One region of the Nocardioides korecus genome, then DNA from elsewhere that is predicted to be linked to it. Evidence: riboswitches for the same ligand, from Rfam matches in the RefSeq annotation. Region 1 holds a riboswitch; each other region holds the start of a gene.
The links. Region 1 has a riboswitch for thiamine pyrophosphate ahead of ACYVDA_RS19370 (thiamine ABC transporter substrate-binding protein). Riboswitches for the same ligand answer to the same signal wherever they lie in the genome.

Region 1 (4,403 bases):
AACGCGATCAAGTTCTCCCCGCTCGGCTCGTCGGTCTCGGTCGCCCTCGACCGTGGCCTGAACCGGGCCACCATCGCGGTGCAGGACTCGGGCCCCGGGATCAGCGAGGAGGGCCTCGACCGGATCTTCGAGGTCTACCACCGCGAGCCCGGCACCGGGAACCAGCCCGGCCAGGGCCTCGGCCTCTTCATCACGCGGCAGATCGCGGAGAGCCACGGCGGCAGCGTCGTCGTGGAGTCCGAGCCCGGCCGCGGTGCGACCTTCCTGCTCCACGTGCCGCTCGCGGTCGACGTCGCGCTCGCGCGCCACGCTTGACCACCGCCGACCGGGGCCGAGCCGCGGAGCACGTCTCGACGGGCCGCGGCGCGTGGGCCGAGCCCGGGGCGCAGACCGTCGCGCCCGGCGTCCACCGGATCCCGCTGCCCCTGCCCATGGACGGGCTGCGGGCGGTCAACGTCTACGTCCTGGAGACCGACGAAGGGCTGGTGCTGGTCGACGGCGGCTGGGCCATCCCGGAGTCGCGCCAGGCACTGGTCTCGGGGCTGCGCGAGCTGGGCTTCGGGGTCCGCGACATCCGCCGCTTCCTGGTCACCCACATGCACCGCGACCACTACACCCAGGCCGTCGCGCTGGGCCGCGAGCTCGGGGCGCCGATCGCGCTGGGGGCCGGTGAGCGCCCGACCCTGGAGATGATGCACTCCGGGGCCCTGTGGGACGCCGGTCGCACCGAGCCCAACGTCGCCCGGCTGCGCGCCGCCGGCGCCGGTCACCTCGCCGAGCAGTGGCTCGCCGCGATGCCGCGTCGCCCCGAGGCGCTCGAGGACTACGCCGCGCCCGACACCTGGCTCGAGCGCGACACCGACGTCGACCTCGGCGCGCGCCGTCTCCGTGCGGTCTCCACCCCGGGCCACACCCAGGGCCACGTGGTCTTCGCCGACCTCGACGCGGGTCTGCTCCTCGCCGGCGACCACGTGCTCTCGACGATCACGCCCTCGATCGGCTTCGAGCCGGCCTGGGTGCGTCACCCGCTGCGCGACTACCTGTCCTCGCTGGCCAAGGTGCGGGCGCTGCCCGACCTGCGGCTGCTGCCCGCCCACGGCCCGGTGACCGAGTCCTCGCACGCCCGGATCGACGAGCTGGTCGAGCACCACGCCGTACGCCTCGGGGCCTCGCAGGACGCCGTCGACGCCGGCGCGCGCACCTCCTGGGAGGTCGCGGGCCTGCTGCCCTGGACCCGCCGCGAGCACCACCGCGACGCCCTCGGCCCCTTCGACGCCGCCCTGGCCGCCTTCGAGACCCTGGCCCACCTCGAGCTGCTGGCCCTCCAGGGCCGCCTGGCCCGCTCCGAGCCCACCCCCGGTGGTGCGGTGCGGTTCGCTCCGGTGGTGCAGCGGGGGTGACGTTTCCCCGGTTTACCGGGGAAACGTCACCTTCTCGGCCGAACGTTCAGCCGAGGAGGTCACCGATCGCCCGACAAGGTGGAGGGCGTACGCCGCCCGGTCGCCGCTCGTACGCCGCCCCCGACGCGCGAACTCCCCCGACGACCGGGCCGCAGCGGGGTCGTCGGGGGAGTGCACAGGGGTCGGGCTACTGGCCCCAGGTGACCGTGACCGGGTCCTTGGTCAGGTCGACGACGACCTTCCCGCTGCTGTACGTCGAGGAGCTGCACCGCCCGCTCGAGGCGTTGCAGTTGGCCTTCACCTCGAACTGCAGGCTCGGGTAGACGCTGGCCAGGGCCGGGTTGTCGTAGTCCAGACGCGGCTTGAGGTTGGCGAACGCGTCCTGGTTCTTCAGCCGCCACACGATCGAGCTCTTGTCGATCGAGTAGTTCTTGCTGTTGCCGGCCCGGTTGGGGCAGTTGGCGGGCGAGATCTCCTTCTTGCGCAGGCAGGCGTTGGCCGAGGCCTTCACCGCCTGGGTGAAGGTCTGGCTGCCGGTCTGGGTCAGCGTCGGCTCGAGGTCGAGGGTGGAGACGTAGTCGCTGCCGCCCTTGATGACGATCTTGCCGGTGTCGCCGTAGCTGACGTTGTCGTTGCCGGTCGTGAACTGGTAGGCGCCGGGGAAGAGGTAGACCTTGTCGCTGGTCACCTCCTTGCCGTTGATCATCATCGGCAGGGTGTTGGCGCGAAGCCGGCTCAGGTCGATGCCGTCGCCCATGTCCTTGAGCGCGTAGCCGTCGGCGGTCTTCTGCACGTAGTAGGTCTGCGTGATGCTCTCGTCGCCGACGCTGTAGCTGGCGTTGACGATGGTGGTGTAGTCGCTGGAGACCTTCGGCACGTTGATCTTGGTGATCGGGCCCAGCTTCTTCGACGCGGCGAGCACCTCGTCGGTCAGCAGGTCGTCGCTGGCCGGCTTGGTCGCCACCACCGAGAGCGCCTTCTTGGCGTCACCGGCGGCGACGGCCTGGAGGTAGGAGCGGACCGCGTCGTCCTGCGACCCGGTCTTGACCTCGCCGCTCGAGCCACCGGAGCCCGAGGCGGTCGTGTCCGAGTCGCCCCCGGAGGAGGCCACGGCCACGACCACGATGATGACCAGCACCAGGAACGCCGCGACCGCGGCCAGGATGATCCACAGCAGCTTCTTGCTGCCGCCGCCGCCGGGCCCGCCGGGCGGGGCGCCGTACGGGTTGGTCGAGGTGGGGTTGAACTGCGGTCCCGGGGGCGGGTACGCCGCACCGGGCTGACCGCCGGGGGCCGGGTAGCCCCCCGGGCCGCCGGGTCCGCCCGGGCCCGGGTAGCCCTGGCCGGGCTGCTGGCCCTGCCCTGGGTACCCCTGGCCCCCCTGACCGGGCTGGCCGGGCTGACCGGGCTGACCGGGCTGTCCGGGGTAGCCCGGACCGGGCTGGCCGCCAGGCCCGCCCTGCCCCGGGTAGCCGCCCTGTCCGGGGTACCCCTGTCCCGGCTGCCCGCCGGGTGCTCCCTGGCCGCCCTGACCCGGGTAGCCCTGGCCGGGCTGCTGGCCCTGCCCCGGGTACCCCGGACCCCCCTGACCTGCTTGGCCTGCCTGCTGGCCCCCCTGACCCGGCGGGTTCCCCTGGCCCCCGGGCGCGCCGGGGTAGTTGTCGTGATCGCTCATGAGCCCTGCTCCTCGAGATGGATGTCGAAGCGGGCGATGTCCCCCCCCGCCGCGGGCCATGATGCCCGAGTCGTGCCGTCGCGCCGGCGGATACGCGACGATGTGGCGGGGATCTGCCGTCCCTGCGTGCGTGGGCGCGCGCAGGCGTGGGCTAGGTTGGGCGGCGTCCGACAGGGGAGCGCCCGGGCCGCGAGGTCAGGGGCGCTGAGAGTGCGGGAACGCCGCAGACCCTTGAACCTGCTCCGGTTAGCACCGGCGAAGGAAGTCGAAGGAGATCGACCATGCCCCTGCACGCCTCCCCGCCCACCCGGCGCCGGGTCCGACCGCGGGGTGCCGTCTCCGTGCTCGCGGCCGCCGTCCTGGCCCTGACCGCGGCCGCCTGCGGCTCGACGTCCGGCTCGGGCGGCAGCTCGTCGGGCGAGGACCCGAAGACCCTCGTGGTCGCCACCCACGACAGCTGGGCGATGTCGAAGTCGGTGATGAAGGAGTTCACCGCGCAGACCGGCATCACGGTGAAGATCCAGCCGCAGGCCGACGCCGGCCAGCTCACCAGCAAGCTGGTCCTGACCAAGGACGACCCCATCGCCGACGGCGTCTACGGCGTGGACAACCTGTTCGCGCCCCGGGCGGTGAAGGCGGGGGTGTTCGCGGCGTACTCGACGACGAAGCTGCCCGCGGACGCCGAGAAGTACCGGCTGGAGGGGTCGGGGGCCGACCGGCTCACGCCCGTCGACTACAGCGACGTCTGCGTCAACGTCGACGACGCGTGGTTCGCCGCCAAGGGCCTGACCCCGCCGCGCAGCCTCGACGACCTCACCGAGGCGCGCTACAAGGGCCTGTTCGTGACGCCGGGGGCGACGACGTCCTCGCCGGGCCTGGCCTTCCTGGTCGCCACGATCGCGGCCAAGGGCGAGAGCGGCTGGAAGGACTACTGGTCCAAGCTGATGGCCAACGGCACCAAGATCGACGCCGGCTGGACCGAGGCCTACGAGAGCGACTTCACCGCCGGTGGCGGCAAGGGCTCGCGGCCCATCGTGACGTCGTACTCCTCCTCGCCGCCGTTCACGATCCCCCAGGGCGCCTCGAAGCCGACCACGAGCGCGTTGCTGGACACCTGCTACCGCCAGGTGGAGTACGCCGGGGTGCTCACCGGCTCCAAGAACCCCGCCGGGATGAGGAAGTTCATCGACTTCATGCTCGGCCGCGACTTCCAGAAGGCCCTGCCCGACAACATGTACGTCTACCCCGTCGTGCGCTCGGTGGGCCTGCCCGCCGACTGGGCGAAGTTCGCCGTCGTCTCGCCCAAGCCCTACCGGCTGCCCGCCGAG
Region 2 (4,403 bases), on a different contig from region 1:
GGGCGCGGGGGCCCAGGAGCTGACGGGCGACGTCGGGCGGGAGGTCGCCCTGCCCCACGTGGACGCCGTCGGCGCCGACCGCGAGGGCGACGTCGACCCGGTCGTTGACCACCACCGGCACCCCGGTGCCCGCGAGCGCGTCCTGCACCGCGCGCGTCAGGGCGCACAGGTCGCGGGTGCCCAGCCCGGGCTCGCGGACCTGCACCAGCGTGACGCCGCCCCGCGCCGCCAGCCGCACGGTCTCCGCGACCCCGCGCTCGCCGCACGAGGCGGTGTCGGTGACCAGGTAGAGGTCCAGCAGGGACGCGGTCGCGGCGGGGGTGCGTCCGGTCACCGCAGCACCAGCCGGTCGGCCAGGTCGGGGCCCTGCAGGGTGTGCAGCGCGTCCACCAGCGCGACGGCGAAGGACCCGGGCGCTGTGGTCGTGGTGGCCGCGACGTCGGCGGCCACGGTGAGGATGCCGGTCGCGGCGACGGCGGCCTCCAGGGGGGCGGCGCCCGTGCCCGCGCAGGCCGCGACCAGCGCGCCCAGCAGGCAGCCGGCGCCGGTCACCAGGGTGAGCAGCGGGGACCCGTTGCGGACCTCGACGACCCGCTCGCCGTCGGTGACCAGGTCGACCGGCCCGCTGACCGCGACCGCCCCGCCGGTGCTCCGGGCCAGGGTGCGTGCCGCCTCCAGCGCGCTCTCGGTCGAGGCGGTGCTGTCCACCCCGCGCCCGCCGCCCGCGGCTCCGGCCAGCGCGAGGACCTCCGAGGCGTTGCCGCGCACGACGTCGGGCCGGTGCTCCAGCAGCCCGGCCGCGAGGGTGGTGCGGAAGGCCAGGGCCCCCACGGCGACCGGGTCGAGCACCCAGGGCGTGCCGGCCTCGCGTGCGGCCGCGGCGGCCAGGGGCATAGCCTCGGCGCGCTCGCGGGAGAGGGTGCCCAGGTTGACCAGCAGCCCGTCCGCGATCCGCGCGAAGTCGGCCGACTCCTCGGCGTTCTCCACCATCGCCGGAGAGGCGCCGACCGCCAGCAGCCCGTTGGCCGTCACGTTGGTCACCACCACGTTGGTCATGCAGTGCACCAGCGGCACGCGCGCACGCACCGCCTCCAGCACCTCCACCACGCTCCCGACCGTCACCGAGCTCGTCATGCCGACCGCCTCTCCTCACCACGGGCCGCCTCCGGCGACCTCGACCGTCGTCCCCGCGCCCACCGCGGGACGTGCACCAGGGCGGTCGCCAGGGCGGCGACCGCGAAGGAGACCAGGGAGGCGCTCATCCACGGCCTCGGGCTGAAGCCGGTGGCGGCGGCCAGGTCCTGCCAGGCGTGGGTCCACAGCGGCACCTGGCCCGGGTTGAGCAGCTGGTACGCCGCGAAGCCCAGCGCCCAGGGCAGGAGCATCACCCAGCGCGTGGGTGCCGTCTCCGACAGGTCCCAGGGCCGGTCGCGCAGGCACAGCCGGTCGGCCACCAGCACCGCGAAGAGCGGCACGAACACCGAGCCGATCAGCGACAGGAAGCTGGCGTAGTCGTAGATGTCCACCACCAGGGCCAGCAGTGTCGTGAGCGCCCCGACCGCCATCGAGATCGCACGGCGGTCCCAGCGGGGCCGCAGGTTCTGCGTCGACACGGTGGTGGAGTAGACGTTGGCGAAGGACTGGTCGAGCTCGCGGACCGTCACCACGGCGAACGCCACCACGCCCAGCGGGACGGCCAGGAAGGTCGCGAACACGTCGCCGCCCCGAGTCAGGACGCTGAGCACCGCGACCAGGCCGAGGCCGTAGCAGGCCACCTGCATGACGGTGTAGCCGATGAGGGCTCCGGTGGCCGCCGCGCGCGGGGTGCGCGAGTGCCGGGAGTAGTCCGCGGCCATCGGCACCCAGGAGATCGCCACCGCGAGCGTCGCGTCGATCCCCAGGCTGAGGCCGCCCCCGCCGCCGGACCCGGTGGCGTGCAGCGGGTGCGCCAGCAGCTGGCTGGTCAGGTAGGCCAGGGCGACGACCACGGCGACGGTGACGTAGCGGCGCAGCAGCCGCACCGAGCCCAGGGGCCGGGTGGCCAGCACGGTGGTCAGGACGCCGATCAGCAGCACCCACGTCCACCGAGGTACGCCGGGCAGCACCTGCCCCAGGGCGGTCGCGATCGTGACGATCTCGAAGGTCCCCCAGCCGATCATCTGGACCACGTTGAGCACGGTCGGCACCACCGAGGCCCGGGCGCCGAACACGCCCCGCAGCAGCACCATCGACGGCGCCCCGGTGCGCGCCCCGAGCACGGCCGTGGCGGCGATGGCCACGGCCCCCAGCGACGTACCGACCACCACGGCCAGCAGGGCGGCAGCCAGGGAGAGCCGCGCGGTGCCCGGACCGCCGGGCTGCAGCACGGCGACGGCGCCGGTGAACCCCAGCAGGCTGACCCCGAGGTTGCCCCAGAGCCCGAGCTGGTCCCAGGTGCCCAGCGTGCGGGGCGCCTGCTCGGTCAGGGTGTGCGGGACCTCCGCGGCGGCGGGTCGTGGTCCGGGACCACCCTCGCGCTCGGGGGGACGGGTGCGGACGTCGCTCATCGGGCCTCTGCTTCCTCCGCCGGCATTACCCGGCTCAGGTTCGAGCGGTCGGCGACCCGTGTGTCGCCCTCTCAGCCCGATGTCGTCGAGCTCCCGCGTGTGGCAGGCACGACCTTACCTCGGCACCACCGGGACGACCCGGGCCCGGGTGTGGTCGGGTGCGACGGGCGTCAGACGATCTCGGCGTACCAGTCGCCGCCGCCAAGGCCACCCAGCCGGCGGGGACCCGCGAGCTCCCCCACCAGCGCGCCGAGCGAGGGTCGGCACAGCACCGGTCCCTCGTGCGGGTCCAGCTCCAGCACGGCCGTGCCGTCGGGGGCCACGGGCGAGCGCACCGTGCGCGTGCGGCCGGTGTCGACCCGGGTGACCTCGGTGAGGACCACCTCCGAGCGCAGGGCCAGCCGCGAGCGCACCCGGTCCTGGGTGCGTGCCAGGGGCTCCAGCGCCCGGGCCCGCCGCCCCTGGGGCGCGGGACGAGGCACCACCGACCGGGGCACCAGGAGCACGCGGACCGGCTCGGACGCGGGGTCGTCGGGACCGGCGCCCGCCGGGTTCACCACGAACCCGCCGGGACGCCGCGGCACCAGGCTGCGCCGCTCCGGGTCCGGGGCGCGACCGGTCGAGAGGCCGGGCCGCACGGGGTTCGGCGCGCGGTCGACCTTGACCCGCGCCACGCAGACCCCGCTGAGTCCGTCGGGCAGCAGCCGGCGCCGGGCCCAGGGGGGCAGGTGCTCGGGTGCGTCGAAGCCCAGGGTGAGCAGCCCGCCGGGGCCGACCTCGTCGGGGTCGACCCGCAGCACGACGCGTTGGAGGCTGGCGCCGCCGTCGGCGCGGCGGCGGTCCAGCAGCGCCACGGCGCGCGGTCGGCCCTGCACCGAGATCCGGACGAGGCGGTGCCAGTCGTCCTCGTGGGGGTGCTCCTCCCCGGAGTCCTCGCCGATCGGCAGGTCGCGGGCCTGCCGCCAGGAACGCGTCGCGTGCTCGTCGAGGAGCAGCACGACCGTGACGCGCAGCGGGTGCGAGGTGGGCTCGACCTGCACCCCGAGCAGCGCCTCCTGGCGGCGCAGGCGGGCCAGCCGGTGCGGCGCCCGGGAGGCGCCGTCGAGCAGGACCAGGGCCGGGTCGTCGCCGCGACCCACGGTGCCGGGGACCGCGACCGGGCCGCCGGGGCGGTCGAACCGGGTGGACAGCTGCAGCGAGGCCAGCTCGAAGGTCACCGGCAGGCTCCCAGGTCGTCGGTCAGGGACGCGTCGTCCCGGGTCAGGTCGAGGCGGGTGGCCACCGGGTCGCGCCGGGTCCACAGGCGCCGTACTGCGGTGAAGAGGGGGTCCCCGTCGGACTCGGTGTGCTGCATGGTCGTGCCGAGCACGTCGAGCAGGGCGTCGCCCTGGCCCAGTTGCCAGGCCGGCACGAGCGGCGAGGTGATGTCGCTGCCGGAGCGGTAGAACCACGCCCACAGCCGGGCCCGCTCGACCTGCTCGGGGGTGATCAGCACCCGTCCCTGGAGGAGCCCCGCGAGGTGGTCGTCGAGGACGTCGGCGTACTCCCCCGGCGAGGAGACCACCGTGGTGAAGCCGCAGTGGCTCCACTCCGACCAGCCGGTCTGCACCGCCGGGATGCCGAAGGTGGGGTACTCGTTGCTGACGCTCCCGCGCACGGTCAGCACCAGGTCGGCCAGGCTGGTCAGGGCGTTCTTGCTCAGGTCCATGCTGGGCAGGAAGACCAGGTGGTCCCGGTCGCGGTGCCGCTCGGCGACCGTGGCGAAGAAGTCGGTGGCGTCGTACAGCGCCTGGCTGGGGTGGTCCAGGAACAGCCACCCGACGTCGTCGCGCTTGGCCGCCAGCTCGGCGGTGTCCT
Region 3 (4,403 bases), on a different contig from region 1:
GGAACCAGGGTCTGCTGCACGGATAGGTGACATCTGATCTGCGTCGATGTGTGTCGGCGCTGGAAGGATGTGCACCATGCCGAAGGCGTTCCCCAAGGAGTTCCGCGAGGACGTGATCCGGGTCTACCGAGACTCCGATGCGTCGGTGGCCAAGGTCGCGAAGGACTTCGGTGTCTCACCGTCGTGCCTCAAACGCTGGCTCACGATCGATGACAAGAAGTCATCGAGTCCCTCGGCGGCTGGGCGGGCGGCCAACGAGTCCGATGCGTTGCGTGAGGCGAACAAGCGGATCAAGCTCCTCGAGCAAGAAGTCGAGGTGCTGCGGCGGGCCGCGGCGTATCTCTCGCAGGCGAATCTGCCGGGAAAATGATGTACCCGCTCGTCCGCGAGTTGGCCGCCGACGGGATCCCTGTCACGGTGACGTGCCGGGTGCTCGACATCGCCCGCCAGCCTTACTACCGCTGGCTGGCGCTTCCGGTCACCGACGCCGAGCTCGCTGAGGCCTACCGTGCCAACGCGCTGTTCGACGCCCACCGCGACGACCCCGAGTTCGGCTACCGATTCCTGCTCGATGAGGCACGTGATGCTGGGCAACCGATGGCCGATCGGACCGCGTGGCGGATCTGTTCGGAGAACGAGTGGTGGTCGGTGTTCGGGAAGAAGAAGCGCGGCAAGGGCAAGAAGGCCGGCCCGCCGGTCCACGACGACCTGGTCCAGCGCAGCTTCGTCGCCGACGCCTGCAACAAGCTCTGGTTGACCGACATCACCGAGCACTGGACCGCGGAAGGAAGCTGTACCTCTGCGCGATCAAGGACGTGCACTCGAACAGGATCGTGGGCTACTCCATCGACTCACGGATGAAGTCCCGGCTGGCGGTCGCGGCCATACACAACGCCGTCGCCATGCGCAGTCGAGCCGGCGAGGACGTGGCCGGATGCGTGGTCCATTCAGACCGCGGATCGCAGTTCCGCTCACGCAAGGCCCAACGAGCGTTGAACCGGCATCAGCTCGTCGGATCAATGGGCAGAGTCGGTGCCGCGGGCGACAACGCGGCAATGGAATCGTTCTTCAGCCTGCTGCAGAAGAACGTCCTTGACCGGCAAGTCTGGGCCACCCGGGAAGAGCTCCGTATGGCCATCGTGACCTGGATCGAAAGACCTACCACCGACGTCGTCGGCAGGACTCACTCGGACGATTGACCCCCGTCGAGTTCGAGACAATCATGACCAAGCTGGCCGTCCAGGCCGCCTAAAAACCTGTCACCTGTCCGTGCAGCAGACCCGGTCGCGGTGGATGCGGGCGAGGACGGCCTTGTCGGTGCGGCCGAGCTGGCGGGCTCATCGCCTCGGGCGCCACGACCGACCTCAAGAACGGGGCCGAAGTCACCGCCACGGTGAGCAGGAGTAGGGACTCCGCTACCGCGAACACGAGGGTGACGCGGGTGGGCGCACCTCGCAGCTTGGCCAGTGCGACCTCGGGCCCTCGCGCCTCGGCGCTGCTGGATGGGTCGCCGCCGAGGTCGGGGCGAGAGTGCTCGCCGTATCGGGCCGCGCTATCGTCGGAGGCGCCAAGACGCGGGAGCTCGACGGGATCGGGCTGAGAGGGCGACGTAGCAGGTCGCCGACCGCTTGAACCTGAGCCGGGTAATGCCGGCGGAGGAAGCAGAGGCCGATGAGCGATGTACGCACCCGTCCAGACCACCCACCTTTTGAGGGACCTGGTCCTCGCCCGTCGCTTCCTTCCGGGGCGGTCGAGGTTCCGCACACCCTGACCCAGGACGCTCCCCGGACGTTGGGTACCTGGGACCAGCTGGGCCTGTGGGGCAACCTCGGGGTCAGCTTGCTGGGGTTCACCGGGGCGGTGGCGGTACTGCAGCCGGGCGGTCCGGGCACTGCGAGGCTTTCCTTTGTCGCTGCTCTGGTCGCCGTGGTGGTCGGCACCGCCCTGGGGGCCGCCGCGATCGCGTCTACCGCGGTGCTTGGCGCCCGCACCGGTGCCCCCTCCATGGTGCTGCTGCGAGGCGTCTTCGGCGCCCGGGCGTCGTTCGTGCCGACGGTGCTCAACGTGGTGCAGATGGTGGGCTGGGGCACCTTCGAGATCGTCACCATCGCCACCGCCCTGGGCCAGGTGGTGCCGGGTGTGCCGCGGTGGGGGTGTGTGCTGCTGATCGGGGTGTCGACCACGGTCTTGGCGACTCGTCCGCTTGGTTCGGTGCGGCTGCTTCGACGCTACGTGACGGTGGGTGTGGTCGTGGCGTTGTCGTACTTGATGGGTCAGCTGCTCGCGCACCCGGTGCATGCTGGCGGTGGCGGGTGGGGCGGGCTGAGCCTCGGTATCGATACCACCTTGGCTGTGGCCGTGTCGTGGGTGCCGATGGCTGCGGATTACTCGCGTCACTCGCGCACGCCGCGTGCGGCGGCGACCGGGGCGTTCGTGGGTTACACGGTGATGCAGGTGGCCTGTTATGGCCTGGGGCTGGTGGCGGTGGTCAGTGTCCTGACGCGCGGTGGTGATGTCTTCGCGACCTTCCTGGCCGTGCCGCTGGGTGTGCTGGCGTTCGTGGTGGTGACGGTCCGTGAGCTCGACCAGTCCTTCGCGAACGTCTACTCCACGACGGTCTCCACCCAGAACCTCCGCCCGCGCTGGGACCGGCGTGCGATCTCGGTCGTTGTCGGGGCGCTGACCACGGTGCTCGCCCTGGTCGTGAACATCTACGACTACGCGAGCTTCTTGTCGTTGATTGGGTCGGTGTTCGTGCCGTTGTTCGCGGTGCTTGTGGCTGACCGGGTGTGCCTGCGCGGTCGACCGTGGGACCTTTCAGAGAGCGCCCCCACGCGGTGGGTGATGTTGTTGCCTTGGCTGGCAGGATTCGTGGTCTACCAGGTCCTCAACCCCGGCCAGGTGCAGCTGTGGGCGCACTGGTGGAACGCGTTGGCTGGCTGGGTCGGGTTCTCACCGCAGGTGTGGATGAGCGCGTCACTGAGCTCGTTTGTTGTTGCTGCTGTGGTCACGGCTCTGGTCCACGCGGGCCTGCGGTTGGCCCGGCGCCGGTGAGTCTGGTGACCGGCCCCCTTGACCCAGCTGACCGGGACGGATGGTCGGGGCAGCTGTGGACTGCGATGAAGCCCGCGTACGCCGCCGTGTTCGAGCACCCGTTCCTGACGGGCTTGGTCGACGGGTCGCTGCCGACTGGGTGCTTCACCTACTACGTGGCCCAGGACGCGCACTACCTCCGTGACTACGGTCGGGCGCTGGCCGCGCTTGCGGGCCGGGCCCCGTCGGGACTCGACGCGGCGATGTTGGCGCGCCACGCCGTCGGCACCGCCGAGGTCGAGCTGAGCCTGCACCAGGGTCTGCTGGCCGAGGTGGGCCTCGACGCTGCGGCGCTGGCCGCGATGCCCGTCGGACCGACGACCCACGCCTACACCCGGCACCTGCTCGGCGCCGTCCATGGTGGTTCGTTCGCTGAGGGCCTGGCCGCGGTGGTGCCGTGCTACTGGATCTATGCCCGGGTTGGCCAGGCCCTGGTTGGGCGCGGGTCCAGCGAGCCCCGCTATCAGCGGTGGATTGAGACCTACGCCGGCGAGGAGTTCGCCGGTGTGGTCGTTGAGGTGCTCGACCTGGTGGACCGCATCGGGACCGGCCTCACGCACGACCAGAGGGCCGCGGCCCACGTCGAGGCGGAGCGTAGTGCCCGCTATGAGTGGATGTTCTGGGATGCCGCACTGCGGCAGGAGAGGTGGCCGGTGTGACGAACGTGGAGACCGTCGTGGAGGTGCTCCAGCGGCTGCGTGAGCGTGCGCCGCTGGTGCACTGCATGACCAACGTGGTGGTGACCAACGTGACGGCCAACGGCCTGCTCGCAGTCGGGGCGTCACCGGCGATGGTGGAGAACGCCGAGGAGTCGGCCGACTTCGCGCGCATTGCCGATGGGCTGTTGGTCAACCTGGGCACGTTGTCGCGCGAACGGGCCGAGGCCATGCCGCTGGCCGCGGCCGCCGCCCGGGAGTCCGGGACCCCTTGGGTGCTCGACCCCGTCGCCGTGGGGGCGCTGGCATTCCGCACGACGCTGGCCGCCGCGTTGCTCGAGCACCGCCCGGCCGTGGTGCGCGGCAACGCCTCGGAGGTGCTTGCGCTCGCCGGGGCCGCGGGATCAGGGCGCGGCGTGGACAGCACGGTGTCGGCCGAGGCGGCCGTGGACGCGGCGCGCGGGCTGGCCCGGCGTACGGGCGGGGCGGTGGCGGTCAGCGGCGAGGTCGACTTCCTCACCGACGGCGACGTCGTCGTCGAGGTGCACAACGGGTCGCCGCTGCTGACCCGTGTCACCGGCGCCGGATGCCTGCTGGGTGCGCTGGTCGCCGCCTGCGCAGGTGTGGGCGCGGCCCCTCTGGAGGCCGCAGTCG

Region 2: another riboswitch for thiamine pyrophosphate. It lies ahead of ACYVDA_RS15600 (purine-cytosine permease family protein); the one in region 1 lies ahead of ACYVDA_RS19370 (thiamine ABC transporter substrate-binding protein).
Region 3: another riboswitch for thiamine pyrophosphate. It lies ahead of ACYVDA_RS18000 (purine-cytosine permease family protein); the one in region 1 lies ahead of ACYVDA_RS19370 (thiamine ABC transporter substrate-binding protein).

Annotation. Positions count from the first base shown of each region.
Region 1 is NZ_BAAGZO010000012.1:53,544-57,946, forward strand. It holds gene ACYVDA_RS19355 (sensor histidine kinase) at 1-315, shown strand, start outside; gene ACYVDA_RS19360 (MBL fold metallo-hydrolase) at 312-1,400, shown strand; gene ACYVDA_RS19365 (hypothetical protein) at 1,588-3,075, opposite strand; TPP riboswitch at 3,238-3,356, shown strand; gene ACYVDA_RS19370 (thiamine ABC transporter substrate-binding protein) at 3,357-4,403, shown strand, end outside.
Region 2 is NZ_BAAGZO010000007.1:236,625-241,027, forward strand. It holds gene thiE (thiamine phosphate synthase) at 1-334, opposite strand, end outside; gene thiM (hydroxyethylthiazole kinase) at 331-1,134, opposite strand; gene ACYVDA_RS15600 (purine-cytosine permease family protein) at 1,131-2,546, opposite strand; TPP riboswitch at 2,557-2,644, opposite strand; gene ACYVDA_RS15605 (hypothetical protein) at 2,717-3,763, opposite strand; gene ACYVDA_RS15610 (hypothetical protein) at 3,760-4,403, opposite strand, start outside.
Region 3 is NZ_BAAGZO010000010.1:6,362-10,764, forward strand. It holds gene ACYVDA_RS17990 (hypothetical protein) at 1-26, shown strand, start outside; partial or broken gene ACYVDA_RS17995 (IS3 family transposase) at 77-1,252, shown strand; TPP riboswitch at 1,574-1,662, shown strand; gene ACYVDA_RS18000 (purine-cytosine permease family protein) at 1,792-3,054, shown strand; gene tenA (thiaminase II) at 3,120-3,752, shown strand; gene thiM (hydroxyethylthiazole kinase) at 3,749-4,403, shown strand, end outside.